2 regions of the Priestia sp. SIMBA_032 genome follow, and region 1 is predicted to be linked to the other one. Evidence: riboswitches for the same ligand, from Rfam matches in the RefSeq annotation. Region 1 holds a riboswitch; the other holds the start of a gene.

What was found. A riboswitch is a leader RNA that binds a small molecule or an ion and turns the genes downstream of it on or off. The one in region 1 is predicted to bind glycine.
Region 2: linked by a shared signal. The riboswitch ahead of SB717_RS21510 (amino acid permease) and the one ahead of gcvT (glycine cleavage system aminomethyltransferase GcvT) in region 1 are both predicted to bind glycine.

The regions. Positions count from the first base shown of each region.
Region 1 covers NZ_JAWRXD010000002.1:400,014-415,101, reverse strand. The annotation lists gene SB717_RS08070 (DUF1385 domain-containing protein) at 98-1,054, shown strand; gene SB717_RS08065 (SA1362 family protein) at 1,103-1,501, shown strand; gene SB717_RS08060 (patatin-like phospholipase family protein) at 1,532-2,413, opposite strand; gene mntR (transcriptional regulator MntR) at 2,516-2,947, opposite strand; partial or broken gene SB717_RS08050 (hypothetical protein) at 3,228-4,349, opposite strand; partial or broken gene SB717_RS08045 (vitamin B12-dependent ribonucleotide reductase) at 4,635-6,071, opposite strand; gene SB717_RS08040 (lipoate--protein ligase family protein) at 6,383-7,216, opposite strand; gene SB717_RS08035 (rhodanese-like domain-containing protein) at 7,447-7,830, shown strand; gene gcvPB (aminomethyl-transferring glycine dehydrogenase subunit GcvPB) at 7,875-9,353, opposite strand; gene gcvPA (aminomethyl-transferring glycine dehydrogenase subunit GcvPA) at 9,346-10,692, opposite strand; gene gcvT (glycine cleavage system aminomethyltransferase GcvT) at 10,713-11,813, opposite strand; glycine riboswitch at 12,026-12,118, opposite strand; gene SB717_RS08015 (DEAD/DEAH box helicase) at 12,299-13,972, shown strand; gene SB717_RS08010 (YqhG family protein) at 13,959-14,783, shown strand; gene SB717_RS08005 (YqzE family protein) at 14,807-14,992, opposite strand; gene comGG (competence type IV pilus minor pilin ComGG) at 15,036-15,088, opposite strand, start outside.
Region 2 covers NZ_JAWRXD010000007.1:120,829-135,916, reverse strand. The annotation lists gene SB717_RS21565 (metal-dependent hydrolase) at 1-507, shown strand, start outside; gene SB717_RS21560 (YfhJ family protein) at 571-840, opposite strand; gene SB717_RS21555 (small, acid-soluble spore protein K) at 976-1,131, shown strand; gene SB717_RS21550 (YfhH family protein) at 1,215-1,529, opposite strand; gene SB717_RS21545 (SDR family NAD(P)-dependent oxidoreductase) at 1,612-2,265, shown strand; gene recX (recombination regulator RecX) at 2,387-3,196, opposite strand; gene SB717_RS21535 (TIGR01777 family oxidoreductase) at 3,295-4,197, shown strand; gene SB717_RS21530 (amidohydrolase) at 4,258-5,385, shown strand; gene SB717_RS21525 (GNAT family N-acetyltransferase) at 5,641-6,201, shown strand; gene SB717_RS21520 (YfhE family protein) at 6,303-6,419, shown strand; gene SB717_RS21515 (cache domain-containing protein) at 6,847-8,988, opposite strand; gene SB717_RS21510 (amino acid permease) at 9,264-10,607, opposite strand; glycine riboswitch at 10,766-10,846, opposite strand; gene rlmD (23S rRNA (uracil(1939)-C(5))-methyltransferase RlmD) at 11,099-12,484, opposite strand; gene pdaA (delta-lactam-biosynthetic de-N-acetylase) at 12,647-13,456, opposite strand; gene SB717_RS21495 (fumarate hydratase) at 13,551-15,088, opposite strand, start outside.

The DNA.
Region 1 (15,088 bases):
CTAAACTAGATAACATGCATCCGCCTAGAGGTTTATTTGATTTTGCTGTAGAATATAAAATACTAAGAAGTCTAGTTAAGTTAGGTTGGTGCCTGAAATGTCTAAATTACAAAAACCTGCGTATGGTGGTCAAGCCGTTATAGAAGGTGTCATGTTCGGTGGCAAACGTATGATGGTGACGGCCATTCGCCGCAAAGATCAATCTATTGATTATTTTCATTCAAAAAGAAAATCAAATTCCGTACTCACTGCTTTTAAAAAAATTCCTTTTTTACGAGGAATTGCTGCTATTGTTGAAGCTAGTGCAAACGGTACGCAGCACTTGAACTTTTCCTCTGAACGCTATGATGTGAATCCAGAAGATGATGCTCAAGTAGCAGCAGAACAACAAAAAGAGAAAAAAGAATCAAAACTATCTTTAATATTTGGCGTTGCAACTATTGGTGTAATATCCTTTCTTTTCGGGAAAGTACTATTTACATTGATTCCTGTGTTTTTAGCACAATTGACACGTCCTGTTTTCACTTCAAGTGTAGCTCAAGTTTTTATTGAAGGAGTATTTAAACTATTGTTGCTCCTTGGCTATATTTATGTGATTTCGCAAACGCCACTTATTAAACGGGTGTTTCAATATCATGGAGCAGAACACAAGGTTATTAATGCATATGAAAACAATGCTGAACTTACGGTAGAAGCCGTTCAAGCACAATCTCGACTTCATTATCGCTGCGGAAGTAGCTTTATCCTCTTTACCGTAGTTGTAGGAATGTTTGTCTACCTACTAGTTCCAACGGATCCTCTTTGGCTACGAATTGTGGATCGCCTTGCATTAATCCCAGTTGTCCTTGGTTTATCATTTGAAGTGTTACAGTTAACCAATAAAGTTCGTCATGTCCCTCTTCTTCGCTTTTTAGGTTATCCCGGTTTATGGCTTCAGCTTTTAACAACCAAAGAACCAAAAGATGATCAAGTTGAAGTTGCGATTGCTTCATTTAAAGAACTTTTACGCGTTGAAAATGAACTTTCTTCTACCACTGACGAACAAGTTGTCTAATCCACACCGTTTTGCTTTCTTTTTTTACTATTTTAGGAGGTGAACAAAATGAGACGTCCATTCGTGAAACCACTTGTATATGGTCTAATCGGGTTAGGAGTCATTGGCTTTGCATTTACGTTGATTACAGATCCAGCTGTTTTATTACGTCAAGCAGGTTATATTTTTCTGTTTATCATTTTGTTTTACTTAGTTTATCGGTTTATTCTCCGCCCTTCTCAGACAAAAGGTCAAGATAGAGGCTATGTGCGCGCAGTAAAACAATCAAAACTGCGTCAAAAAGAAAAAGAGCGAGGAAGCAACAAAGTTGATATGCATACGTACCGAAGCTCAAATAAGCGCCCGGTATCCAAATCAACAAAACCGCTAAAGAAAAAGAAAAACAACTCACACTTGACCGTCATCGAAGGTAAAAAAGGAAAAAAGAAAAATAGAGCATTCTTTTAAAAAAACAAGGAGAAAAGCCTCCTTGTTTTTTTAATAGCACCATTTTTTCAAAAATGCCCTTGTACGCTTTTTGCCAAACGCAATCAGCTCTTCCTTCCGTTCTTCTGTGAGGGTAAATTCTGTCGCAAAAACTTGGTTAACAGGTAAAAAAATAATATTTTTTTCGTGACGTTTTGAAATATGTCTGGCATCGTGCGCATCTTTCATCGTCTCAAAAAGCGCACTGAATAAACCAACGGCATTTTTAATTTTATTCCGTTCTCTCTCTTCGTCCTTCGGGCTCAGCTTCACACCAATTACCGGTCGTTTCTTAAGACTTTTATCATCATCAAATAGAAAAATTGGAAAGTTGCTTAACACGCCCCCGTCGACTATTAAACTGCTTGGGGTAGATTTTAATTTAACCGGCTCAAAAAAATATGGAATGCTGCAGCTCATTCGAACGGCTCTTGCTACAGAAAAGCGATTCGGGTCGATTTGATATTTAGGCAAATCATCTGGAAGAACAAGCATCGTACTATTGGTCAAATCTGACGCAATAATACGCAGCGACTGATCAGGCAAATCAGCAAATGTACGAATTCCTCTGCTCCGCAATTTCTCAGCAATCCACTTTTCAAGCCTTTCTCCTTTATACAATCCCATTTTCCAATATAAAAACAGCCACTTTGTCAAGCTTGATGGTAAAAAAGACATTCTTTGATCTAAAAAAGACGATAACTCAATTTCATTCATCATTTCAACAATTTCTTCACTTGTATAACCGGCTGCTACAAATGCACAAATAATGGAACCCGCACTCGTTCCGGCTAGCCGCCGAAAGATCAAGCCTTTTTCTTCTAGAGCTTGTAACGCGCCAATCAGTGCAAGCCCTTTAATACCGCCACCTGAAAACACTCCGTCGACGTACACAGCCTCTCCTCCAAACTACCCACTCTACATTTGTAGTCGACTCAGCAACAAGTTATGATAAAAAGAAAAAAAGCAGTGACGCTATTGGCCGCTGCTTTTTTCTTATAATTTTTGCTCTTCTTCATTTCGTTTTTGTACATTGCGAAGATCTTGAATACGGTTATGATTTTCTTCAAAGTATTGAACCAAATCTCCAATTCGATCAATGGAATTCCAGCTTAAATGATGTTCAATTCCTTCTACGTCATCATAAATATTTTTCTCATCTACGCCAATGATGCGCAGCAGCTGCTCTAAAAGCTCGTGGCGATAAACAAGACGTTTTCCAATCTTCTGCCCCTTAGCTGTTAAAACAAGGCCTCGATATTTTTCATAAATTAAGTACTCATCTTTGTCTAGTTTTTGAACCATCTTCGTTACAGATGAGGGGTGAACCGCCAATGCATCAGCAATATCAGACACTCGAGCGTATCCTTTATCTTCAATTAGCATATATATTTGTTCAATATAATCTTCCATACTCGGTGTAGGCATGAAATCTCCCCCAATTAATATTATGTATTGCTAATAATAAGTCATAAATGTCTGTTTCTTATAGTGATATCGTGTTCATGTTTGATAATCTATGTGAAAAAAACGTGTAAATAAAGCGATGTCATAAGATAAAACTGGATAAAAGACATTCAATTAAAATCATACTACAATGCTTATTCAAATACAAGAACCGTTCCCGCTTCTTATTTATGCCCCATTTTTATACATAATAAAAGCTGACTCATTTGAGTCAGCTTTTACTAGTCAATCATGTTTAAAATTAAAGACCGCATTTCAGCTGTGCACCACAGTTTGTACATGTGTTGCATCCGCCCATTTCTTCTACCGTTCCTTGACGGCAAACCGGACAAGTATTGCCTACTTCAGAACCGATTGTTACATCAGTTGAACGAATTTCGTTAATTGTATCAACTAACACCACGTGCGGTTTCGTTTCTTCTTTTGGCGCTTCAATTTCTTCATCAAACGTATTTTCTTCTGCTTTTAGCGTTAAGACTTGTGCATCACGGCTTCCGTCTACGTACACCGTACCGCCTTTTGCTCCGCCTTTATACAGACGTTCGTACACTTTTTGAACTTGCTCTACCGTGTAACCACGAGGAGCGTTTACTGTTTTACTAATTGAGCTGTCAATCCAGCGCTGAATCACACATTGCACGTCCGCGTGAGCTTGTGGTGCAAGTTCCATAGCTGAAATGAACCACTCAGGGAGATTGTTTGGATCTGCTTCTGGATGCTGATCTAAATACTCTTGAACGATATCAGCTTTTACTTCAATAAACTTACCTAAACGGCCGCTTCGGAAGTATGAGAATGAGAAATAAGGTTCAAGACCCGTTGATACTCCAACCATTGTTCCAGTACTGCCTGTTGGCGCTACTGTTAGTAGATGAGAGTTTCGAATACCGTGCTCTTTAATGTTTTCACGAATATCTTCAGGCATTTTTTTCATGAAGCCTGTATTGGTGAATGCTTCACGTAAAGAAGCCGTTTCAGCATCTGTTTCGCCCACTAAGAACGGGAAACTTCCTTTTTCTTTTCCAAGCTCTACAGACGCGCGGTAAGCCGTTGTTGCAATTGTTTCAAACACTTTATCTACTAACTCATTGCCTTTGTCAGAGCCGTACTCTGTTTCACAATAAATAAGAAGATCGTGAAGACCCATTACACCAAGACCAACGCGGCGTTCGCCCAGCGCTTGCTTTTGGTTTTCTTCTAAGAAATAAGGAGTTGCATCAATAACGTTATCTTGCATTCTAACGCCAGTTTCAACTGTTTGACGTAACTTTTCAAAGTTAACTGTTTTCGTTTCTTTATCTGCCATTTGCGCTAAGTTAACAGCAGCTAAGTTGCAGACAGAGAATGGTGCAAGTGGTTGTTCCAAATTTGTTATCGTAAAGGCTTTTTATCCTCTACCTCTTACGCTTCATATTTACGTAAGTTCAGCATACGTTTTCGTTACAATTATTCAGCCATTTCTTTCAAGTACTCTTTCGGAGCTTTAAAATTGTAACGTTGCGGCCTCGTGGAAGCATTATAGTCTGTTATACAGGATCAGCTTCTATGCGTTGCCCCTGACTAAACCTTTACGTTTAGCCTTCGGTTCAGATTCCCATCTCAGGGTTCCTGCTTTATTCCGCAATGTTTTACATGAGGCAAACTATTCACCACATGGGTTCGTTGCAACAACGTGCTGACCATATGCTTGAGCATTTGTCATATCATTAGCATTGTCAAAGAAGAAAATGCCTGGTTCAGCTGAGTACGTTGCACAGATGTTAATTAAGTTCCATAGCTCTTTCGCACGAATAGTACGGTACGTACGAACTTTGTTTCCTTTTTTTGCCCATTCGCGCACATCGCCTACTTCGTGCCAGTTTTCATTGTAGTTAGCCATTTCTTCTTTTGAATAGCTTTCTACGTCTGGGAAGCGAAGTTCATATTCACCGTCGTTTTCAACAGCATCCATGAAATCTTTTGTTAAGCATACAGAAATGTTTGCTCCTGTTAAAAACTCTGAGTTATGAACGCTGTACGTTCCGCCTGTTTGCAGCTTTTCTTCTGCATCTTTAATGATTTTTTCACTGAACCCACCAAGACCAGGAATTTGTTTATAGTTAATGATTCCTTGGTACATCGCTTCTTCAGACTCTGTTAGCGGCGTGAACTTCAATTTATCTTGTGCATGCTTTTTAATCATTTCGTCATTTGTGTTTTCAATTAAGAAACGTAAAATGCGAGGGTTTTGCATTTTAGAAATAATAAACTCTACAATGTCAGGATGCCAGTCGGCAAGCATGATCATTTGAGCCCCACGACGTGACCCACCCTGCTCAACAAGATGCGTCAGTTTAGCAATATCATCTAACCATGAAACCGAACCAGATGATTTGCCGTTTACACCGCGAGCCAGCGTGTTGCGCGGGCGAAGAGTTGAACCATTCGTTCCAACACCGCCTCCGCGGCTCATGATTTCCATTACTTGTTTGCGGTGTTCTGAAATACCTTCACGTGAATCTTTTACATAAGGCATTACGTAACAGTTGAAGTACGTTACGTCTGTGTCAGCACCTGCACCGTAAAGAACGCGGCCAGCTGGTACAAAGTTTAGCTGAACAAGCTCTTGATAGAACTTTTCAAACCACTCTTTGCGCTTTTCTTCTGTTTTTTCCACAGAAGCTAAGCCTGTTGCATTACGCTTTGCAATTTGCTCGTAGAAGACCTCTAGAGGCTTTTCAATGACATCTAGCGAACGAGTAATTAACCCGTTTTCTGCTTCTTCAGGCGATAAAGCACCTCTAAACTCATCTTCTACCTTGACAACAGCGGTCTTTTGCTCAAAATTAATGCTTTCCACATAGCCAAGTCCTCGTGCTGGAAATTTTGGATCTTCCTTTACAGTTAGAACAACAAAATCTCCTTCTGATAACGTTAATTTTTCCGTATCTTTAAACGCATAGCGGTCTAACATTACCAATCTTGAAACACCTTTATGAGTCAACTTCATATCCAGTGTAATCGGATGTACTTGCGGAAAGCGTTCAATATCCGAATTGAGCTTTTCAACATTCATATTCACTTTTTGATTTAACAAAACAGTCATTCTCACAACTCCTTACTTATCGAACATCTATGAATTTATTAACTCTTTTTCCTTTTAAAGGAAAAAGAGTTTTTCAATCAACTATCAATAACTTACCACAGGGCTTGGACGAATTCAATATATAGTATTTGACACTTACCCAAACATCTACATATAGAAAGATGTCAAGTGAAATATTTTTTTTTTCGCAAAAAAAGTGTTTGACTTTTCTTCCTTATGTATTCTATTAGCCAAGTATTATTTCTAAAAATTCCAATAAAAAGTGCAACTTATAGAAGTTGCACTTTTATCTATTTCTCATCCGCATTCGTTTAGCGCTTAAAGTTCCATTCATCCGATCCGTACTTTGTGCGCGCTAGTTCTTCCACATATGCTTCCTCTTCTTCAGACAGCGTATACGGTTCTAAATCAATATTAAGAGCCGAAGCAAATCCTTTGTAAAACGCTTCTTTCGCTTCTTCAATAGGGATTTTGCGGCCCGCAATTGCATTGATGGCTACCGCTTTAGAACGAAATGCGCGCTGCATTCTTTCCTTCACGCGATCATTTGGATAATTAAACACGCTGAATAATTTATCTTCATCAATCTCTAACAGAATAGAGCCGTGCTGTAGAATAACTCCTTTTTGTCTAGTTTGGGCACTTCCAGCAATTTTGCGGCCCTCTACAACTAGTTCATACCAAGAAGGAGCATCAAAACAAACGGATGAACGAGGGTTTTTTAAGCTATTTTTTTCTTCTTCTGAACGAGGAATAGCAAAATAAGCCTCGAGCCCTAACGAACGAAATCCTTCCAGTAAACCTTCAGAGATGACGCGATATGCCTCTGTAACTGTCTTAGGCATATTAGGGTACTCTTCAGATACAATGACGCTGTAAGTAAGCTCTTCATCATGAAGCACGCCCCTGCCGCCCGTTGGACGTCTCACAAAGCCTAGTCCTAATTCTTTTACTTTATCAAAGTTAATTTCTTTTTCAGCTTTTTGAAAATAACCGATTGACAGCGTTGGAGGATTCCATCCGTAAAAACGAATCGTAGGTGGAATTTCTCCTTTACTATGCCATTCTAATAACGCTTCATCTAACGCCATATTGTAATAAGGCGAACGGTTGTTGGAATCAATAAATCTCCACTTTGCTTTCATCTACCTCATCCTCAGCTATATGTAATATAAAAAATAAATCCGTTTTTTAGTCTACCAAAAGATTGAGCTAAGGAAAAGCAAAGAGCAACATAAAACTGCGAATTCAAATGTGGTAGTTTTTTCATTTTCGGGAAGAAATCCGCTAGGTTCAAGGCAAAATCGCTTTACTTCTAATTTCATTCACTTATATAATAAGAGTATGGATTTTGTCGAAGAAAGGAAGAATCAGCATGTCAGCAATTACAGCAGTACTCATTTTACTTGGAGTAATCATCATATACTCTGTCGTTATGTTCTTTGTCCAACGTCGCATTATGAAAACGTTAACTGAAGAAGAATTCCGCAGCGGCTACCGCAAGGCACAGCTAGTTGATATTCGTGAACCGAATGAATTCGAAAACGGACATATTTTAGGCGCACGAAATATTCCTCTTTCACAGTTTCGTATGCGCATTAAAGAATTTCGTCCAGATCAGCCTGTCTACATCTATTGTCAAAGCGGAATGCGCACAGGACGCGCAGCACAAATGCTTCGTCGCCACGGTGTTCAAGAAATCTATGATTTAAAAGGCGGCTTCAAAATGTGGAACGGTAAAGTGAAAAAGAAAAAATAATGGTATGTATATAGAAAAACCTCGCCTTTGGGCGAGGTTTTTTGTTAGACGTTTTGAACAGCCTGTTCTTTCTGATAGCGAAGGACTGGTTTTCTCGCTGCGAGCGTTTCGTCAAGGCGCTTCACAACCGTTGTGTGCGGAGCTTCCTGTACGACTTCAGGCGTTTCTTCTGCTTCTTTTGCAATTTGAATCATCGCATCGATAAACGCATCTAGCGTTTCTTTCGACTCCGTTTCCGTTGGTTCGATCATCATGCACTCTTCTACAATAAGCGGGAAGTAAATAGTCGGCGGATGATAGCCAAAATCAAGCAGTCGCTTCGCAATATCCAACGTGCGCACGCCAAGCTTTTTCTGACGTTTTCCTGATAAAACAAATTCGTGCTTACAGTGACGGTCAAACGGCAGCTCATAGTGCTCTGCTAAACGACGCATCATATAGTTGGCGTTTAACACAGCATTTTCCGTTACGGCTTTTAAGCCGTCTGGACCCATTGAACGAATATACGTATAAGCGCGAACGTTGATACCGAAGTTGCCGTAAAACGGCTTTACGCGTCCAATTGACTGAGGACGGTTATAGTCAAATTGGTAGCCTTGTTCTGTTTTCACAAGTACTGGTTTAGGCAGATACGGAATTAAATCTGCTTTTACCCCTACCGGACCAGAACCAGGACCGCCTCCTCCATGAGGACCTGTAAACGTTTTATGAAGGTTTAAATGCACAACGTCAAACCCCATATCTCCAGGGCGAGCTTTACTTAATACTGCGTTTAAATTTGCACCATCATAATAAAGTTTCCCACCTGCTGCGTGAACAATTTCAGCCATTTCTAAAATATCTTCTTCAAATAACCCTAGCGTATTTGGGTTTGTTAACATTAAAGCGGCTGTATCTTCTCCCACTACGCGGCGTAAATCCTCTAAGTCCACTAAACCATGTTCGTTTGATTTTACTGTTACCGTTTCAAATCCCGCAACTGTTGCCGAAGCCGGGTTCGTTCCATGAGCTGAGTCTGGAACAATGACTTTTGTTCGCTGCGTCTCACCATTTGCTTCGTGATAGGCACGAATCATCATAAGCCCGGTCCACTCGCCATGAGCACCTGCTGCTGGCTGAAGTGTTACTTCATCCATTCCCGTAATTTCTGTTAAATGCTCTTGCAAATCATATAAAAGTTCGAGAGCGCCTTGAACCGTTTGCTCATCTTGAAGCGGATGAATATGCGCAAACCCAGCAATGCGTGCTGCTTGTTCATTCACTTTTGGATTATATTTCATCGTACATGAACCAAGCGGATAAAACCCTGAGTCCACTCCGTGATTTCGTTTTGAAAGCGCGGTGTAGTGACGCATAATATCAAGTTCTGATACTTCAGGAAGCTCAGGAGCTTCGGTACGCACATACGCTTTTCCAAGCAGTTCTTCAGCATTTACTTGCGGCACATCTAACTCCGGCAATGAATAGCCGATTCGCCCTTCTTTACTGCTTTCAAAAATAAGTGATTGATTTTGATTAAGCATGAAGATCCCCCAATTCATTTACAAGTTGGTCAATTTCCTCTTTTGTACGGAGCTCTGTAAAAGCAAGCAGCATGTGATTTTCAAGCGCTTGGTTATCACGGCTAAGATCATAACCGCCAATTATTTTTGATGCTAATAAATGATTGTTTGCTTCTGCTACCGAAACAGGAAGCTTCACGACTAATTCGTTAAAAAACGCTCCTTCAAATGCTACATTTACTCCTTTTGCCTTTAACGCTTCATATGCATAATGCGCTTTTGATAAGTTTTGCAGCGCCATTTCTTTTACACCCTGCTTGCCTAAAGCTGTCATGGCAACTGATGCCGCTAAAGCATTTAACGCTTGATTTGAACAAATATTAGAAGTCGCTTTATCGCGGCGTATATGCTGTTCACGCGCTTGAAGCGTTAATACAAACCCTCGCTTACCGTTCTCATCTACCGTTTGCCCTACTAATCGTCCTGGGATTTTTCGCATAAGCTTAGACGTAGTTGCAAAGTAGCCGCAGTGCGGGCCTCCAAATTGACTTGGAATACCAAATGGCTGTGCATCTCCAATAACGATGTCAGCTCCGAATTCTCCAGGAGGCGTAAGTAAACCCAATGATAAAGGATTGCTTGAAACGACAAACATGCATTTTTCTTGATGGGTAATTTCTTCAATTTCTTTTAACGGCTCGATTTGTCCGTAGAAATTTGGATACTGGACAATAACAGCTGCCACGTCACTCCCCATCTCTTTTTCTAATGCAATCATATCTGTTACTCCGTCTGCTGCAGGGATTTCTACCACTTCAATGTATTGACCCTTCGCATACGTTTTTAAAACATCTTTTGACTCAGGGTGAACAGCCGCAGAGACAAGTACTTTTTTCTTTTTCGTTTGACCCGCACTGAGCATAGCGGCTTCTGCTAAAGCAGTTCCTCCGTCATACATAGAAGAATTAGCCACGTCCATCCCCGTTAACTCACAAATCATTGTTTGAAATTCAAAGATGGCCTGAAGTTCTCCTTGAGAAATTTCTGGTTGATACGGAGTATAGGCCGTATAAAATTCCGAACGAGAAATAACATGATCAACAATAACCGGCATGTAATGATCGTAAACTCCTGCTCCTAAAAAAGAAGCATAGTCTTTTAAATGAGCATTTTTAGCAGCCATACTATTTAATTCTTTTAACAGCTGATGCTCTGAAGCCGCTTTTTTAATATTGTATTCTCCTTGAAAACGAACGCGCTGCGGAATATCTGAAAATAAATCATCAACAGATGAAACACCAATTGCTGCTAACATTTGCTGCTGATCTTGTTCTGTCATTGGTAAATAGCGATGTAACATGTTAAATTCCTCCCCAAAGCTTACTTTGAACGTTTATAAAAAGGTGTTGAAACCACTTTTGCTTTTAAGCGTTTTTTTCGAACCTGCACTTCCACTTCTTGACCAAGCTCTGTATACTTCGCTGACAATAGTGCTAGACCGATGTTTTTCTTTAATGTCGGTGACTGTGTACCTGTTGTCACAAATCCAATTTGTTCTTCATCTGCAAATACTTCGTAACCGTGTCTTGGTATACCTTTATCAATCATTTCAATTCCTACCAGCTTACGCGGTGCCCCGCTTTCACGCTGTTCTTTTAACACTTCTTTTCCAATAAAGCTGTCTTTGTTCGTTTTTACTGCAAATCCAATTCGAGCTTCAATGGGCGTAATATTTTTTGAAAGCTCTTGGCCATATAAAGCCAAAGTAGCTTCAAAACGAAGCGTATCGCGAGCTCCTAATCCGCAAGGCAACACACCTTCATCACTGCCTGCTTCTAAAATAGCCGTCCACAAGTGAGAGGCGTCAGCTGAAGAACAATAAATTTCAAAGCCATCTTCCCCCGTATACCCAGTACGTGAAACGAGAGCTTTTACATTCGCTACTTCTACATCATCAGCAAATGTAAATGGCTTTAATAAAGATAAATTTTCGTTCGTTAACGTTTGTAAAACTTTTTCTGCTACGGGACCTTGTAAAGCTAGCTGCGCAGTTTCATCAGATTGATTAACGAGTGTTACATCTCCTTGCTTATGAGACACTAGCCACTCATAGTCTTTTTGAATATTAGCAGCGTTTACGACTAGCAAATACTCTTGATCTGCTTTTTTATAAATCAGCAAATCATCTACCGTGCCTCCGTCTTCATAACACATAGCCGTATACTGCGCTTTTCCGTCTACAAGGGTAGAAACGTCATTTGTCATCGTATGCTGAAGAAAAGCTAAGCTATCAGCTCCTGCTACAAGAATTTCTCCCATATGAGAGACATCAAAAAGGCCTGCCTTTGTACGTACAGCTTCATGCTCTTCTTTAATAGAAGAAAATTGAACGGGAAGAGCCCATCCTCCAAAATCAATCGTTTTGGCACCATATTTCTGATAGGTATCATAAAGCGGCGTTTTGTGTAATTCTGTTGTCATATTTATGTCCTCCTCTTTTTCACGTGAAACTTTTCATAACGGGGAGTTTTCAAAGAGTGTAGGGATCACTATGTATCCAAACAAAAAAGGACAGAAAACCCCCTACTGTATTTAGTAGGAAGTCTCTGTCCTTTTCACCTGAAAGTTTACCTATAAATGAATAGGTTTGCCTCGTGGGTGGTCTATAAACGCATAGACACTCTCCAGAGCTGCGTCAAACAAGAGTCTTTTTGCCTGAGAGATTCACAATTTTATTGCTTGCTCCTTCGGCGCTACATTCAAGTAGTCTCTCCCCGTGTCGTCATTCGCTTCTATAAAGTTGGTAAAGTTGGGCATACTACTGAAAGATGTATCTATCTTTATTCACACAATCATTTGTAAAGTGCTAATCTATTTTCTTTTTCAAATTTTCTAAATATATTTTTATCCTACCTGATTCTTATCATTTGTTCAATAAAAATTTTTTACAAAGGAGCATTTTTATCATGAAAGTGAAATTAAACATCGATGAAACATGGGAAGCATCCTTCTCAACTAAATTGGAGCAAGACGGTCCTTGGTCTGCATGGGATTTGTATAAACTTGCCTATGAAATAGAAGACCAAACGCTTATCTCAGAATTTGAAGGACTACAAAGCCCAAAACATCTAGCCGATTTAACGCCGCTTCCTCATCAGCTCGAAGTAGCCAAACAAGTAGTGGAAACAATGAATGGGAAAGCTATTTTAGCAGATGAAGTAGGACTGGGGAAAACGATTGAAGCAGGGTTAATTTTGAAGGAATATATGATCCGCGGACTTGTTAAAAAAGTTCTCATTTTAGTTCCAGCTTCGCTTGTTTCACAGTGGGCTATGGAATTAAATCAAAAATTTTATATTCCTGCAGTCCCTCAAAGAAAATCATATGTGTGGGATCAGTGTGACATCGTTGTGTCTTCAATTGATACAGCAAAACGTTCTCCTCATCGAGAAATTGTGCTAGAACAAGACTACGATCTCATCATCATTGATGAAGCTCATAAACTTAAAAACAACAAAACAAAAAACTATGAATTTGTTCAAAGTCTGAAAAAGAAATTTTGTCTATTGCTAACCGCAACACCGATTCAAAATCGAATTGAAGAAATTTTTAACTTAGTCTCTCTTTTAAAGCCTGGCCACCTCGGCAATAAAGACTATTTCGAAGAATTATTTTCTGCTAAAAAACGTTCTTTGCAAAACGATGAGCACTTAAAAGAGCTTGTTAACAAAGTTATGATTCGAAATCGCCGCCACGATACGGGTATCGAATGGACGAAGCGAATTGTGCAAACCATTCCTGTTGAATTTTCGCCAAAAGAACGCGAGCTGTACGATGCGATTACGTCTTTTAAAGGAAACGGACTCCACCCTTCAAGCGCTTTTTCAATTTTAACTCTGCAGCGAGAGGCCTGCAGCAGCCGTGAAGCGGTGTATATGACATTAAAAAACATGCTGGAACGTCAGGAAGATCAAAACAGCGCATTAACGGAACATATGATTACGCCGTTAATGGAACTACTTCAGCAAGTGCCGCAAAATGCAAAAGCAGAAAAAGTTCTGGAGCTCGTTCAAAAAATTGATGACAAAGTCATTATTTTCACTGAGTACAGAGCAACTCAGCTGTATTTACAGTGGTATTTAAAACAGCATGGAATTACCTCTGTACCGTTTAGAGGAGGATTTAAGCGAGGTAAAAAAGACTGGATGAAGCAGCTTTTTGAAAACCACGCGCAAGTATTTATTGCCACTGAAGCGGGCGGAGAAGGAATCAACCTTCAGTTTTGTCATCATATTATTAACTATGATTTGCCGTGGAATCCAATGCGTCTAGAACAGCGAATTGGAAGGGTCCATCGTTTAGGTCAAAAACATGATGTTCACATTTACAATTTAGCCATTCAACATACGGTCGAAGAACATATTTTAAAATTGTTATACGAAAAAATAAACCTGTTTGAACGAGTTGTTGGAGAGTTAGATGATATTTTAACAAAGCTTGATTTAAAAAATATTGAAGAGCATATTCAAGATATTTTATTTCATTCACGGAGTGAAGGAGAAATAAAAATCAAAATGGAGAACTTGACGTCTATTATTCAATACGAAGACAGCGAGGAGGATCAGCATGCAGCAAACTGATATTCATCAATTTTTAAAGCGTTACTTTCTAGCTAATAATTGTTCTATTGTCACAGAAACACCATCTTATCTAACGGTTCAATTAACGATTGAGCTCGATAAAGAATTGATGAATCGTCCATTTTATTGGCACTACATTGAAAAGACGGGGGGAGAAGCAACTCCTGCTTCGCTCACTTTCATTACAGACCCAGCATTTGAAGACGATTCCGTTCAAGGAGAACGAATTCATTTTGGTTCACCTAGGCTACACCAAATTTTCGCTTCTACTCAAAAACTAGGCGGGTTTATTCACTTGTATGAACAAGTTGCATCAGCTCAGCCAACAAATCAGCCTTTACATCCTTGGCTTGCATTAAATATTAAAGTCTCGTACAAATGCGATCGTAAAAAAGATGAGCTCTTGTCACTTGGCATTAATTTAATCAATGGACAAATTATTGAATCATTTCATGAATTAATCATTAATCAAAATTTGTCATCTAAAATCTCAGACTATTGCTTTACTCTCTCACCTTTTATTAAACCGAAAAGTGCCATCGCACGACTCACATCATATGTGACTGACTATGTTAAAGCTCAGCCAACTGAATGGGCTGAAAAAGCGCAGGAAAGATGGTATGAAGACTTAGCGCTTCTTGATCATTTTTACGAAACGGCGGAGGAACTGCCAGACATATATATGACCGAAAAAACAGCGCTTCAAGAGTTGTACGAACCGACTATTTTATTCAAGTTTATAAACGGTGGCTTATTTTACATATCACCCGAAACGATGTCTCGTCAATTTAATAAAACACAAGCCGGTTAAAAAAAGATGAGCATATGATATGCTCATCTTTCTTTTTTCTTTCTGTACCACAGCATAAACGACAGCGGAATCATTCCAAACCATCTGTTTGCAAAAGATGCTCGCTCTTCTTTTTTTTGAATCTTTTTCGTTTTCCTCTCTTCTTTTGGCTGATCCATATATTGTACAAATTGCTCAGTCATATATTTTACATAATCATTCGTTTTCATATAATCATCTCCTCAGCACTATTATATCCGGAGAGAAAGAGACTTAATCCGTCCACTTCACAATGTGCTGATCCTTTTTTTGAATATATGCGGTTT
Region 2 (15,088 bases), on a different contig from region 1:
CCAACATTTATTACGCTCTATGTGTTATTGGCGTTTTACTATGGACTGCGCTTTTATATGCGCCATCAGATCGCCAAGAAGCTTCGAAAACAGTTTCCTGATGTAATCAAGCTCAATATCTCTCCTACGCTTCGTTTCACTCACTGGCATTTAGCCGTGACAACCGAAAAGTATTTTCATGTAGGAAGAGCAATCGGAGAAGAAATTTTCATTTATGATACGTTTGATAAAGTTCCAATTCCCGAATCGGCCGTAATTGAAGTAGCGAAAAAAGATGAAAATTTATCTGCGTTTCTTTCCTTTTCACCTATTTATAGATGGGAACTGGACGAATATAACGACCACATTGAAGTGCGCTTTATTGATTTACGCTACCGCAGCAAAGATTACTATCCATTTGTAGCCGTAGTCCAGCTTGATTACGACTTAAATATTATTTGTTCGTACACTGGTTGGATTTTTAGTGAGAAAAAATTGCGTAAAAAGCTTGATTATCTCCCGCACTAATCATAACAAGAACAAATATGAAACCCAAAAACGAACCGTCTTGAGAAGACGGTTCGTTTTTATTTAATGTTTTAAATAGTCATCGTTATTTAATAAATGCTGATATTTAGGGTTTTTAACCGCGATTTCATGAAGTTTGTCACCGTAGCTGTTGATGTACATCGTAACAACCTTTTCCGTCGCTTCTTTCCCTTTATAATCATATCCTGCTTTTGCGTAAGATGACTCAAAATCTTCCCAGAAAAGTTCGACCCACGTACGGGCTTGAGCATATGAAAGCGAACTGTTTTTGCTTAATAGCTGATTCGTTAATCTTTCGAATATATCGTTCATAAGAACACCTCGATTACCAAAATTCTTTATGAGTATGTTTGCACTTTTAACTTACACTATAAATGCGGAGTTATTCACTCCCTCATGTACTATATCATAACCGCAACGCTTTCTGTTGTAAAAGGAGAGGTATCGATGCGCAATAAAGCAAAAGATTTTCCAAACCAACATCATACTAAGTTTGAAGGCGAACCTCGAGCAAAAGCTGAATACGCTTCAAAACGGGCAAATGGAACAATTAACACGCATCCGCAAGAACGTATGCATGCTTCTAATGAGCGCGAAGAATAACCGCTTGCTTTGCTTATTTGTTTAAAAATAAAGTGATATAGAAATCAAACAAGCAGCACACTTCGTGCTGCTTGTTCGTCCCTTTATTTTTTCAACATAGAAATAGGCAATGCCTCTTCGTTTTGCGGTGAACCAAGCCTAAACCCCCACGCAAAAACTCCGTTCATATAATCAATTTTAAAATATGAACCCGGATCTCCTTGAATTTCATATACTTCCCCTGCTTTAAACGTTTCAGGATCTAATAAATACGATCTAGCCATTGTTACTTTTCTTTCTAATACTGCATACTCATTGACCATGCCAAGCTGTTCAGCTTTTCGTGCTTTTTCTTGAAGAGACCCAATTTCTTGTTGAAGTTCATACGTTGTCATATCGCTGTAACGTTTTTCAGACATGCTGTTTTCCCCCTTGTTTGCTTTCATTTTATTATAACAAAAGGTATAACTAAAGGGAGACTATGAAAAGGGAGTTTTGGGAATGAAAACAGTACTAATCACAGGCGGTGCGACGGGTCTTGGAAAAGAACTCGCAAAACTTTACGCAAAAGACTACAACGTCATTCTAGCTGGACGCAATCAACAGAAATTAACTGAGGCGCAGCATGAGCTAGGAGACAACGTATATACGATGTTTGTAGATATTACACAGTATGAAGAAGTAGGAAAATCTGTAGAAAAACTGCTGATGCAGCATTCAGTAGATATCCTTATCAACAATGCAGGTATTGGACATTTTGGTCCTTTGACGGATTATACAAAACAAGCAATCGATGAAGTCATCGATACAAATGTAAAAGGAACTATTTTTTTAACACAAGCGCTTATGCCTCATCTCTTGACGAGACCTGAACCTAAAGTTATGAATATCATTTCAACTGCAGGACTTCGCGGAAAAGCTAATGAAAGCGTCTATGTGGCAAGCAAATTTGGCGTAAGAGGATTTACAGAAAGTTTAAAAGTGGAGTATCAAAATACCAGCCTTCATGTGATTGCAGCTTATATGGGGGGCATGAATACCCCTTTTTGGGATCACAACAACCACATTAAAGATAAAAGCCGCTTGCGCTCAGCTTCAGAAATCGCTGAGATTATTTATAAACAGCAGAATGATTCAGAAGACATTTTGTTTTAAAGAAAGAGTGAAACCTACGTTAACGTTAACCATGAAAAAATCCGAACGAGTTGGATTCTCCATCAAGAATCTCGATTCACCGTTCGGATTTTCCTTCACCTAACATACTTTTGTCCCGCCTTTATTCTTCTTCAATGGAATCTAGAAATGATTGAATTTGGTCAATAGAGAATCCTTTTCTATAAAGAGCCTGCTTCATTTTTTGCTGATATTCCCAGCCTTCATACTTTGAAAAACGACGATGAGCTTTCATTCCTTGGTATTGCAGAGCTTCCCATGCCTCATCGCTTTCTTTTTCTGTATTCGTGCGCTGAAATGCTTCTTGAATAACAGAAAACGAATAGCCCTTCACTGCCAATGCTTGTTCCATTTTTTGTTTCATCATTACTTGAGATAATTTTTTATATTTTCCTTTTAACTTTTCAATTAATTTTACAGCAGTTTGAATTTGCTGTTCTTCAGGGTATTCACATAAACTAAGGGTAATAATGGAATCAGAAATCCCCTTTTCTTTTAATTCTCTTTGAATCACATTTGGTCCTTTTGGTGTTGTGTTCATCTGAGTTAACACAAATGCTTTTGCAAACTCTTCATCATTTAAATAACGGTGGCTGACTAGTTTCTGAATAACTTGTTGAATAATAGTAGAGTTAATTTCTTTTTTCTTTAAATAATCATGTACCTCTTTTTCAGAGCGCATTCGATAAGATAAGTAAGTGATCGCTAAATTATAAGCTTTTTTCTCATCATCTGCGTACTGAATTTCGGTTAATTCAAATTCATCAAGCTGACGACCTTTTTTTAAGTCATATTTGATGAGGACATTTTCGTCAACACCAAAGCCAAACTCTTCACCTTTACCGTAATCTAAATACACATTATAACGTTCACCGCTATTCTTTTGCGTTGTGATCTTTGTGATAACAGGCATTAACCTTCACCTCATATTTCTTATTTAAATTGATGGCTGAAGAACCGCAAAACGTATCATACACATTTTTATTTATCTCAATAAAGGAGGAAGTTCGTATGAAAATTGTTATTGCTGGAGGAACTGGATTCGTAGGTAAAGCTTTAACAAAACATTTTTTAACACAAAAACATTATGTATATATTTTAACACGCAATGCAGATAAAGCTGCAAGAGATCCGAAACTTAAATATGTAGAGTGGATGCAAGAAAACAGCCAACCTGAAGAGCATGTAGAAGGAGCAGACGTTTTTATTAATTTAGCTGGCGTTTCACTTAACAGCGGCCGCTGGACGGACGAGCGTAAAAAAGCCATCGTGGAAAGCCGCCTTTCTTCTACTCAAGAAATCCTTCGCATTATGGCTGCCTTACCCGCAAAGCCGTCACTTTACGTAAATGCAAGCGCCGTTGGTTATTACGGGACATCAACGAAAGAAACGTTCACAGAAGCTTCTCCATCCATTGGCACAGACTTTTTAGCTGAAACGGTAAAAAAGTGGGAAAACGAGGCTCTAAAAGCTATGGAACTCAATATTCGTACTGTCTTAACAAGATTCGGCGTTATATTAGGGAAAGATGGCGGAGCACTTCCTTCTACAGCCCTTCCTTATAAATTATTTGCAGGAGGAACAGTCGGTTCTGGAGAACAGTGGATGTCTTGGGTACATCTTCAAGACGTCGTGAAGATCATTGATTATTGTATTCATACCGAACAAATAGAGGGACCTATTAATGTAACTGCTCCCAATCCCGTTCAAATGAAAGAGTTTGGAAAGACGATTGGAAAAGTATTGAATCGTCCTCACTGGATGCCCGTACCTAGCTTTGGCCTTCAGCTGCTGATGGGAGAAATGAGTATGATTATTTTGAAAGGACAGCGCGTTTTATCTGAAAAATTGATTCAACAGAATTACATTTTTACATATACTGTATTAGAAGATGCATTGCGAGATTTACTCTAGTTATTTTCTGTTATTTCCCTAAAACAGGTGACTAAGCTGCCGATAGATAGGAGTAACTTTATGAAAACCATTCTCTTGAAAAATGCAACGCTCTATCCTATTACGTCAAAACCTATTTATAATAGTGATGCGCTCATTCAAGATGGAAAAATTGTTTTAATTGGGCCAAACTTGCAGCCACCTCTTCGAGTAGAAGTCATTGACTGCAAACAGCGTTATTTATTCCCTGGATTTATTGATGTTCATACACATCTAGGATTATATGATGAAGGAACCGGCTGGGCCGGGAATGATGCTAACGAAACCATTGAACCTATGACTCCACATATCCGAGCTTTTGACAGTGTACATCCTTTAGATCCTGGGTTTAAAGATGCCATTGAAGCGGGTATTACGTCTGTACACATTATGCCTGGAAGTGCAAATGTGATCGGAGGCACAACGTCTGTTATTAAAACAGCTGGAACAAGCATTTCTCAAATGTTAATTCAAGAGACAGCTGGACTTAAGATTGCGCTAGGAGAAAATCCAAAACGAATCCACAGCCACGGCAATAAAGAATCCATTACACGAATGGGTATTATGGGGATGCTGAGAGAAGCCTTTTATCATGCAAAAAGCAGTGACAATAAAGATGATTTGCGAATTAAACCACTCATTCAAGCACTGAATAGAGAAATCCCCGTTCGAATTCATGCTCACCGAGCCGATGATATTCTGTCAGCTCTGCGCTTAGCAGATGAATTTCATTTAGACGTTCGTATTGAGCACTGTACAGAAGGCCATTTAATTGCTAAAGAGCTGGGTGGAAGAAACTTAAAAGTAAGCGTGGGACCAACTTTAACACGCCGCTCAAAGGTTGAACTTAAGAATAAAACGTGGAAAACCTATCAAGCTCTTTGCAATGAAGGAGTAGAAGTTTCCATTACAACAGACCATCCTTATACGCCCATTCAGTACTTAAATATTTGTGCATCCATTGCCGTACGTGAAGGGCTCGAAGAACAAAAAGCATTAGAAGGCATCACGATTGCTGCTGCTCGAAATCTCCGTATTGATCAGCGAATCGGCAGTATCGAAGCAGGAAAAGACGCTGATTTGGTGCTATGGAGCCATCATCCTTTTCACTACTTAGCAAAGCCTATTTTTACCATGATAAATGGTAAAATATTATTTAAAAAAAATTAACATTTTACCTATTTTCTTTTTTAATTTTTTTTAGTATGATACGTTTAGAAGCATGTGAATTTCACAAAAGCATAAACATCACACGTTGACTTTTTATGTTTGTTGACTTGTAATGGGAAGGCAAATGGTGCGCCACCAGGTAACTGGTTCTAGTGGGTTCGATTCCCACCCCGAAATTTTTTTAATTATTAAAAAATTTCGAGGGTGGGGACTTGATTGGAGTCTGTATATACCCTCGATCAGGAGGGAAAAGTTATGTTAAAAAAACGTGACCTAAATGACTGTCAATCTCTATACGAACTCATGGTACATCCTGATGTCTTCCCTTTTGTTCGTCATAAAGCCCGTTCCTATGAAGAATTTTTATTTGTGACTAAACAAACGATGGAAGCAGAAGATCATGGAGAAATCATTTCTCGCACGATTTTAGACGAATGGGGTAACCCTATAGGCACCATTAATTTATTTGATGTACAGGACCAAGCTGGCTTTTTAGGCACTTGGCTTGGCAAACCGTTTCATGGAAAAGGATATAATCAAATTGCAAAAGAAGCGTTCTTTAATGAACTGTTCTTTGAGTTAAATATAGAGCGAATTTTTATGCGAATTCGCAAAATTAATATTAGGTCTATTAAGGCTGCAGAAAAACTGCCTTATGCAGTACTTGCGAATGAAACACACAAAGCTTTGTACGATGAAATTAATCAACATGAAGACGTATATGATTTATACGAAATCCCAAAAGATTTGTATACATTATACTACTTGCGTCACGAACAAGACGTTCAAGAAGATCACCAGCTTAAAGAAGCGTAAGAGTCTCTCCGTGTAACGGAGAGCTTTTTTTATGATTAAAAACGAGAGATTCTGGAAAAAATAAGTAGCATGATCGAAAAACGTTAATTGGAGGTTTTTTTATGTCTGAAAAAAAACGAAAAGAAAACGCAAAAAATACGTTAAGTAGCGCTCAAGAAATCTATTACGGCCGTGAGTTTAAAAAAGCAGACCGTGCAGGCGGCTACACGAAAAAATAAGTGAGGCAAAACATCTCTATCCAACGCTTGATCATCTCAACGTCCTTTTTGTACAGTTTGTATCGGAAGGACGTTTTTATATTATGTAGACATAATAATACGAAGATTTTATAGATGTTATTGAGGTTTTTTTACTACTCTACTATATCCACAAAGTTTACCCACAATTATGTGGATAATGTGCATAACTTTATTGAATATGCATATTACCGCTTTCATAACTTGAAATAACAGTGGGTAATTTTTATGTAAATTTTCTGAAAAAATGTGAATAGTGTGGATAAAGTTGTGAATATCCTATATAATTCAGCAGTTAACTTCTTGTTAACCTGTGGATATCTTCTTTAGTACTTTCATTTATTTTAGTAACATTAAGGCTTTCGATATATTATAAGTATAATAATAAAAAAGTAGGGGGAACTTCCCCCTACTTTTTTATTATTGGAAACAATATATCCACACTTGTTCCTTTATCTAACTCACTAGAAAACGTCATCTGCGCGTGGTGAGCTTTAATAATCCGATAGCTGACCATCAGTCCTAAACCTGTACCTTTTTCTTTTGTACTATAAAAAGGCTCACCTATCTTCGCTAACCGTTCAGGAGGAATACCCTGTCCTTCATCAGCAAGCTGCAGCCAAAGATGGTTTTCTTTTACTTTAATCATGATATGAATAGCTCCTCCTTCAGGCATTGCTTCGATAGAATTTTTAATAATATTAATGAATACTTGTTTTAACTGATTTTTATCTCCATACACCTTTGGTAACTGGTCGTCTCTTTCAAATATGAAAGCTACTTCCTTTTTTACTGCTTCAGGTTCAAGAAGTGAGCACACTTCTTGAACAAGCGCTTGCATATTCAAAGATTCAACCTTCATTACCTGAGGTTTTCCTAACATCAAAAATTCTTCTACGATTCCATTCATTCGTTCTAATTCCGTTTCCATGATATCTATATACAAAGCATCTTTAGGATGTTGTTCTTTTAATAAGTGAACAAAACCTTTTAAAGAAGTTAAAGGATTTTTGATTTCATGAGCTACTCCAGCTGCAAGTTCTCCTACCACGGCAAGCTTCTCAGAAGTTCTAAGCTTCTCTTCTGCCTTTTTACGCTCCGTAATATCTGTCGATACGCACAGCATTTGAATCATTTCCTGTTTTTCATTCATAATAGGAAGTTTTGCTGTTTCGACCCAGCGCCGGTTTCCTTTCGAATCTTTAAACTGTTCTTCTAATACCATCCCTTTTTGGGTACAGTTTGAAAACGCCCCTTTATATAAAAGATCTGATTGAAGGTTGAACTGATATTTATCAATTGATTGTCCAATTAAGTCATCAGATTTTTCACCTAAGAGCATCGCAAAAGATTCATTAACGAGAATGAATTCCCTTTTTTGATTGATAGCATAAATATAGCTTGGATTAATGTCAATAACTTGTCTTAAAAACGTTTTTTGTTCCTGCAGCTGATTTTCTTTTTGCTGTAAATTCGCTTTAGAATGGCGTATATAGCTAATCATTTCATTAAACTGTTTAGATAAAATACCGATTTCGCCCCGCTCAATTTCTCGTTCCGGAATTTTTTGATTAAAATTCCCGCGCGCTACTTGTCCCGCCAATTCATATAGTTTATGAATTGGATTCACAATTTGCCTTGCATATAACGCGGTAAAAAAAGAAAGCAGTAAAATCGTAACACCTGAAACGATCCAAAGCGTTTTTTCAAACATTTCATAAGGCCTGTAAATTTCTTCAACAGGTAATTCAGCGACAATTCCCCAATCTAAAACAGGAATATATTCGAAAGACGCAAAGAAATACTTACCTTCGGTGTTCACAACGCGCCGATATCCTGATTTATGATTCATCGTTTTCTGAACGATTTCGTTTTTCTTAGCATTTTCACCGATTCTCTGTTTCTCTGGGTGGGAAATAATTCTACCATTGCGGTCTACAATAAATGTATAGCCGTTCTCTCCTATATCGAACGTTTGAAAGATGGATTGAAAACTTTCATTTTCTTCAATTCTCAGCGCTAAATTTACGACCTTTTTTACATTTTGCTGCCCATCCAAAATAGGAATCGCCATCACCACAATGTAATGCTTTGTGTCTGCTGAAACGACATCGCTTAAATATATTTTTTTGGTGCGCAGCGCTTCTTGAAAATATTTTCTTTTACTTAAGTTCACGTGCTTCATATTCTTTAAATCATTCGGGTAATAATGCTCCACATACCCTTTTGTATTAAAAATGGTTCCGCTATCGATATACGGTGAAATATTAACTATTTTCTGCAGTTCTTTGTCTATCTCTTGTTCATCATCCGATAAAAAAATAGGATCTTGCTGTACCTCGTCGCCCAGGCTCCAAATATCTTTAATGACGACGTTAATTTGCTCTTTCATTCTCTTGACGGTTTTATCAGTTACCTGCCGATATTGATCTTGAGAAATATTAGGCAGCATCACTCTTGAAACAATAAACATTAGCGTTAATACGGTACAAATAAGAAGCACATTAATCATGAAGATTTTCCAAAACGTATGAGATTTAAACCATTTCATGTTTGTTCACCTTAATCTAATGAAGTCTATCTCCATTGTACTGCAAAATGAAAACTTTTCCATGTAAATGATAGAATTCCACCTTTAGACATAGAAGAAAAGCATTGGGTTCTACATTACGACCAGAAAACTATGAGCTTTTTCACTGTGTTTTAAACATTTTTTTAGGGTTCTTATATAAACTTTGCTTCCTGCATTTTCTTCATGCAGTAGAAATCCATTATTTATCCTCCGATAAAAAGACCCCATCACGAAATGATGAGGTCACCAATTTACTATTTCTTTTTCCTTCTAGCCCAGTAAAAACCAAATAAGAGAATAAACCAAACGGGTGTCAACAATAAGGCTGGGCGCGTCGCATCAGAAAACAGCATAATAATAAGAATCACTGCAAACAACGCTAGCACAATATAGTTTATAAATGGTGTTAACGGTGCTTTGAATGTTGATGCTGCATGTAGCTGCGGACGCGTTTTTTTATATCTTAGATGACAAATCAAAATGATACTCCACACCCAAATAAAACAAATAGCGCTAATGGTCGTTACGATGCCGAAAGCTTGGTCTGGTATAAGTTTGCTTAAAAGAGCTCCCGCTGAGATGACCAGCGTAGATACAAATAATCCGTTGCTTGGTACGTGGTTTTTATTCAGTTTTGCAAACTTAGATGGCCCTTGGTCATTTTTACTTAAATTATATAAGATACGGCTTGTTGAAAACATTCCGCTATTACAAGCAGAAGCAGCTGAAGTTAATACAACAAAATTGATAATTCCAGCAGCAAGCGGAATTCCGACTAAACTAAAGGTTTTAACAAATGGGCTTTCTGCTGCATTTAATTCCATCCACGGGTTAATAAATAAAAGGACGATAAGCGCTCCAACATAGAAAAATAAGATTCGCAGCGGAATTTTATTAATGGCCGATGGAATATTTTTTTGGGGATTTGATGTTTCTGCTGCGGATACCCCTACCAATTCAACTCCCACGTATGCGAATATAACCATTTGGAACGAAAGTAAGAAACCTGAAACCCCATTTGGAAACAGTCCTCCATGATTCCAAAGGTTTTGAACAGTAACGGATCCCGCGTCTGTTTTAAATCCCATTACCAGCAAAATAACGCCAATAATAATTAATGCAAGAATCGTAATAACCTTTATTAAAGCAAACCAAAACTCTAATTCTCCAAATAATTTTACGGTTAATAAGTTAAGCCCTAATAAAATAATCACACAAATAAGTGCAGGAATCCACTGAGGGATATTGAACCAATATTTCACATATACGCCAACGGCAATCACATCAGCCATAGCTGTCATGATCCAGCAAAACCAGTAGGTCCATCCCGTTACAAATGACGCCCATGGTCCAAGATACTCTTCAGCAACATCAGTTAATGATTGATAACCTGCTTTAGATAGCAGTAGTTCTCCTAGCGCTCTCATCACAAAGAAAAGCGCAATACCCACAATTACATAAGCAAAGATGATAGAGGGACCTGCAAGCTGTATTGCTTTACCAGAACCTAAAAACAAGCCCGTCCCAATGGTTCCCCCAATCGCGATTAGCTGAACATGACGATTGGATAAATCCCTCTTTAATTCTCGTTGTTCCAACTCTAACTCCTCCTAACAATAATACCTTTGATGCCATCGTACGGACTACAAATAAAGTCCAATAAAAAAAGAGATTGGATGCGCTCCAATCTCATGGTCATAAGAATAACAAATATTAAGGTACATGCTACCAATTAGTAACATGCCAAATAAATATCCGGTACTCTTCTGTCCTTTTGCCTGAGATTGTGAACCCTTCGGCGTCGCGAAACTATCGCGATCTCTCCAGAAGCTGCTCCTGCTATAGTGTGACCCACAGCAATCATAGCTTTCTACGTATTAAATTTTTCCGATCAATATAATGACTGTCGAATAGTTGTTTATTCTAATACCAGTTTGATGCTTTGTCAACAAGAAAGAGCATTTTCATTTATTTACCTTCTTTAAAAGAAGACACTACATAAAAATCTTGTTTCTTTACTTGTGACAAAGATCACCTTATTACAAACAAAAAAGAGCAGAATCAAATCTGCCCTTTACTCTTTATCTATTTATTTCTTTAACGTCAAACTTACCACATTCTCCACATGTGCGGTATGAGGGAACATATCCACAGGCTGAATGTAATCCACATGATAAGCCTTCGACAGCTGCTGCACATCTTTTGCTAGTGTGGATGGATTACAAGAAACGTAAACCATTTTCTTTGGCTTCACTTGTAAAATCGTTTTTAGAAGCTTATCATCACAGCCTGTTCGCGGCGGGTCAACAACGATAACGTCTGGCTTCCAGCCTTCTTTTACCCACTGCGGCATCCATTTTTCAGCTGGACCCGTCACATATGTGGCATGCTCAAACCCATGATCTTGGGCATTTTTTCGCGCGTCTACAATGGATTCTTCAATCGTGTCCATTCCGCGAATTTCTTTGGCATCTTTAGCAAGCCATAAGCCAATTGTCCCTACTCCGCAGTAAGCATCTACAATTTTTTCACTTCCCGTTAGCGCAGCTGCTTTTTTCACTTCGTCATATAGCTTCACGGTTTGAAGAGGATTCAGCTGGAAAAATGCACGCGCTGAAAGTTCGAACGAGATATCTCCTAACGTTTCTTGAATCACCGATTTCCCAGCCAGGGTAAACGTTTCGTCTCCAAAGATAAGCGATGTTTTTTGGCCGTTTACGTTTTGTACGAGCGATTTTACTTCCGGCAGGCGGCGCTGAATTTCTTTAGTCAACAGCTCTTTTTTCGGAATTTCTTGTTTAGCCGTGATCAAGACAACTTGCACTTCACCCGTTTCAAATCCTACTCGAGATACGATGGTACGTACAATACCACGGCGTTTGCGTTCATTGTAGATAGGAATTTGAAGATCTTGTAAAATTCGTTTTATTTCTTTTGTCACGTGATTCGTGGCTCCATGCTGAATCGGACAGTTTTCAATGTCAATCAAGCGGTGAGAATTCAATCCGTACAAACCGGCGATAACTTTTTGTTTATCCACACCTACTTGAAACTGAGATTTATTACGATAGCGCCAAGGATCTTCCATACCAATCGTTTGGCGTGTTTTTTCTTCTACTTTTTTTAATGAACTGTGACGTTCGAACGCTTGCAGAACAATATCGCGCTTAGATTCTAGCTGACCTTCATAAGATAAGTGCTGAAGCTGGCAGCCTCCGCACTGGTCGTAAATCGGACAAGGTGCTTCTACGCGCTGAGGAGATTTTTTGCGAATTCGCTTAATTTTCCCTTCGGCAAACTTATGCTGAACATTTGTTGCTTCTACAACCACTTCTTCATTCGGCAATGCTCCCGGCACGAAGACGACCTGGCGCTTAAAATATCCTACGCCTTCTCCATTAATACCGAGTCTTTTTATAGTCAACGGAAACGTTTGTCCTTTTTGAACTTTCATTTCAGTTTTTGGTTTATTCATGAGACCAACTCCGATTAGTTTAAATTCTTTATATAGTTATTAACGGTCTTTAGCTGCTTAAAACCTATTAGACCGTATCGCTTTAAAAAAGACATCAACGCATATTATAACACTTCAACAGCAAAAAACCGACAGAAGAAATATTTCCGTCGGTTTTTATCCTTATTTCGTTTTAGAAGGACTTTTCTTCATTTGTTTGCGTTCGTTCATTAAATCATCAATGCTTTTAAACGTATAGCCCTTCTTTTTTAAATCCACAATCGCTTGATCTAACGCATCTGCGTTATCCTTTGAAACGGTATGCAAAAGCATGATCGCACCTGGATGTATTTGAGCCATCATATTGTCGTATGAATAGCGCCAGCCTTTTTGTTCATTTACTTTCCAGTCAACGAATGCAAGTGACCAAAATACATTCGTATAGCCTTCTTGCTTTGAAAGAGCTAGCGTTCGCTCGCTAAATACACCTCTAGGTGAGCGAAGATACTTCATTTCATCACGACCAGTAATATTCTTGTATTCATCTTTTACTTTTTGCAGTTCCTCTTTAAAGCGTCCATCATCAACTTGAGTTAAGTCAGGGTGATGCCATGAATGATTGCCGACAATATGCCCTTCTTTTACCATTCGTTTAATTAGCTTGGGCTCTTCTTTTAAATAGTGTCCTGTTACAAAGAACGTGGCAGGAACCTTTCTTTTTTTGAGCACGTCTAATACCTGCGGTGTATAACCATTTTCATAACCGTTATCAAACGTTAAATAAATATCTTTTTTATTTGTATCTCCGAGATAAAACGCATCATACTTAGCAAGAATTTGTTCATAAGCTGTACCTGCGGATGCGGGCTTGTGATTTTTACTTTTTTGAAACCCCCAGCTGATCGGAGTGTTTGGATACATTTGTGCTTCAACAGATGCTATGCCTGTTGACATTACGAATAAAAAAACGAGAAAAAAGGTGAACCGGCGCATAAGAAGCTCCTTTCGGAAGTCATTTTACGCTTAGTATCCACTCAATTTTCTCGTTCATGAACGTTACTTTTTACCATACGCTTTGGACGTATGTTTATTTAAATACCGGTTCTTTAAATTGCTCAAGCTTTTCAAATGAAGACTTGTCGACATCTGCATGCAAGCTGTTTCCGTGTGAATCCATCGTCACTACAGCTGTAAAGCCTTCTACTTTTAAATGCCACATTGCTTCAGGAATACCGAACTGCATCAAATCAACGCCTTCTACACTCTTGATACAATCAGCATAGTACTGTGCAGCTCCGCCTATAGCATTTAAGTACACACCGCCGTGCTCTTGAAGAGCAGCAAGCGTTTTAGGCCCCATACCGCCTTTACCGATAACCGCGCGGATACCAAATTTCTTCATAATATCTCCTTGGTAAGGTTCTTCACGGATACTTGTTGTTGGTCCTGCAGCGGTTACGTGCCATTTTTCATCTTCATCTTTCAACATAACCGGACCACAGTGATAAATGATTTGTCCATTTAAATCAATTGGCGCATCGTGATCTGTTAAATGTTTGTGAATGGCGTCGCGCCCTGTGTACATTATACCGTTGATGCGCACCACGTCGCCCACTTTTAATTCACGAATTTGCTCTTCTGTAATAGGTGCTTGTAATACAACTTCTTTTGTTTCATCCGCATTTTGTTTCTCTTCTGCACCTGCATTGTTATTAAAATCTACTTCTTCGCCTTCTTGATACAGCCACTCTTGAACGCTTCCTGTATCAGCATTGATTTTAATACCTAAGCGACGGTAAGCCCAGCAGTTATACGCAACTGACACATAGAAGCTAGCAGGAATACGATTGATTACGCCGACTTTACAGCCAAGTAATGTCGTTTCTCCGCCAAAGCCCATTGTACCGATTCCTAACTTATTGGCATTTTCCATTACATACTCTTCTAATTCTTTAAGCTGAGCGTTTGGATTTTCGTCATCTAAGTTTCGGAACAGCTGCTCTTTTGCTAATTCATAGCCTGTTGTACGGTCGCCACCGATTCCAACACCAATGACGCCGGCGCTACAGCCTTGGCCTTGCGCTTGGTATACTGAGTGCATCACACATTTACGAATGCCGTCTAAATCACGGCCAGCTCGACCTAATCCTTCTACTTCACAAGGCAGGCTATACTGAATGTTTTTGTTTTCACAGCCGCCGCCTTTTAAAATGAGACGCGCATCAATATAGTCATTTTCCCACTGTTCAAACTTAATAACCGGCGTGCCTCCGCCTAAATTATTACCGCTGTTTTCTCCCGTTAACGAATCTACAGAGTTAGGGCGAAGCTTTCCGTGCTTTGTTGCTTCTTCAATTGCCCAATAAATCGCTTCTTTAATTTGAAGTTGATTCACTCCTACAGGGGTTTTAATTTTAAATGTTGGCATACCTGTATCTTGACAAATTGGTGATAAATTATCATCCGCCATTTTAATATTATTGGTAATGGTCGCTAAAGACATTGCGGCACGCGTTCCTGCATTCTCACGCGCTTTTGCCTTTGCGATAGCACGTCGAACGTCTTTTGGCAATTTTGTAGATGTTTCAACAATTAAATCGTACATGCTTTGTTTTAAAGCTTCAA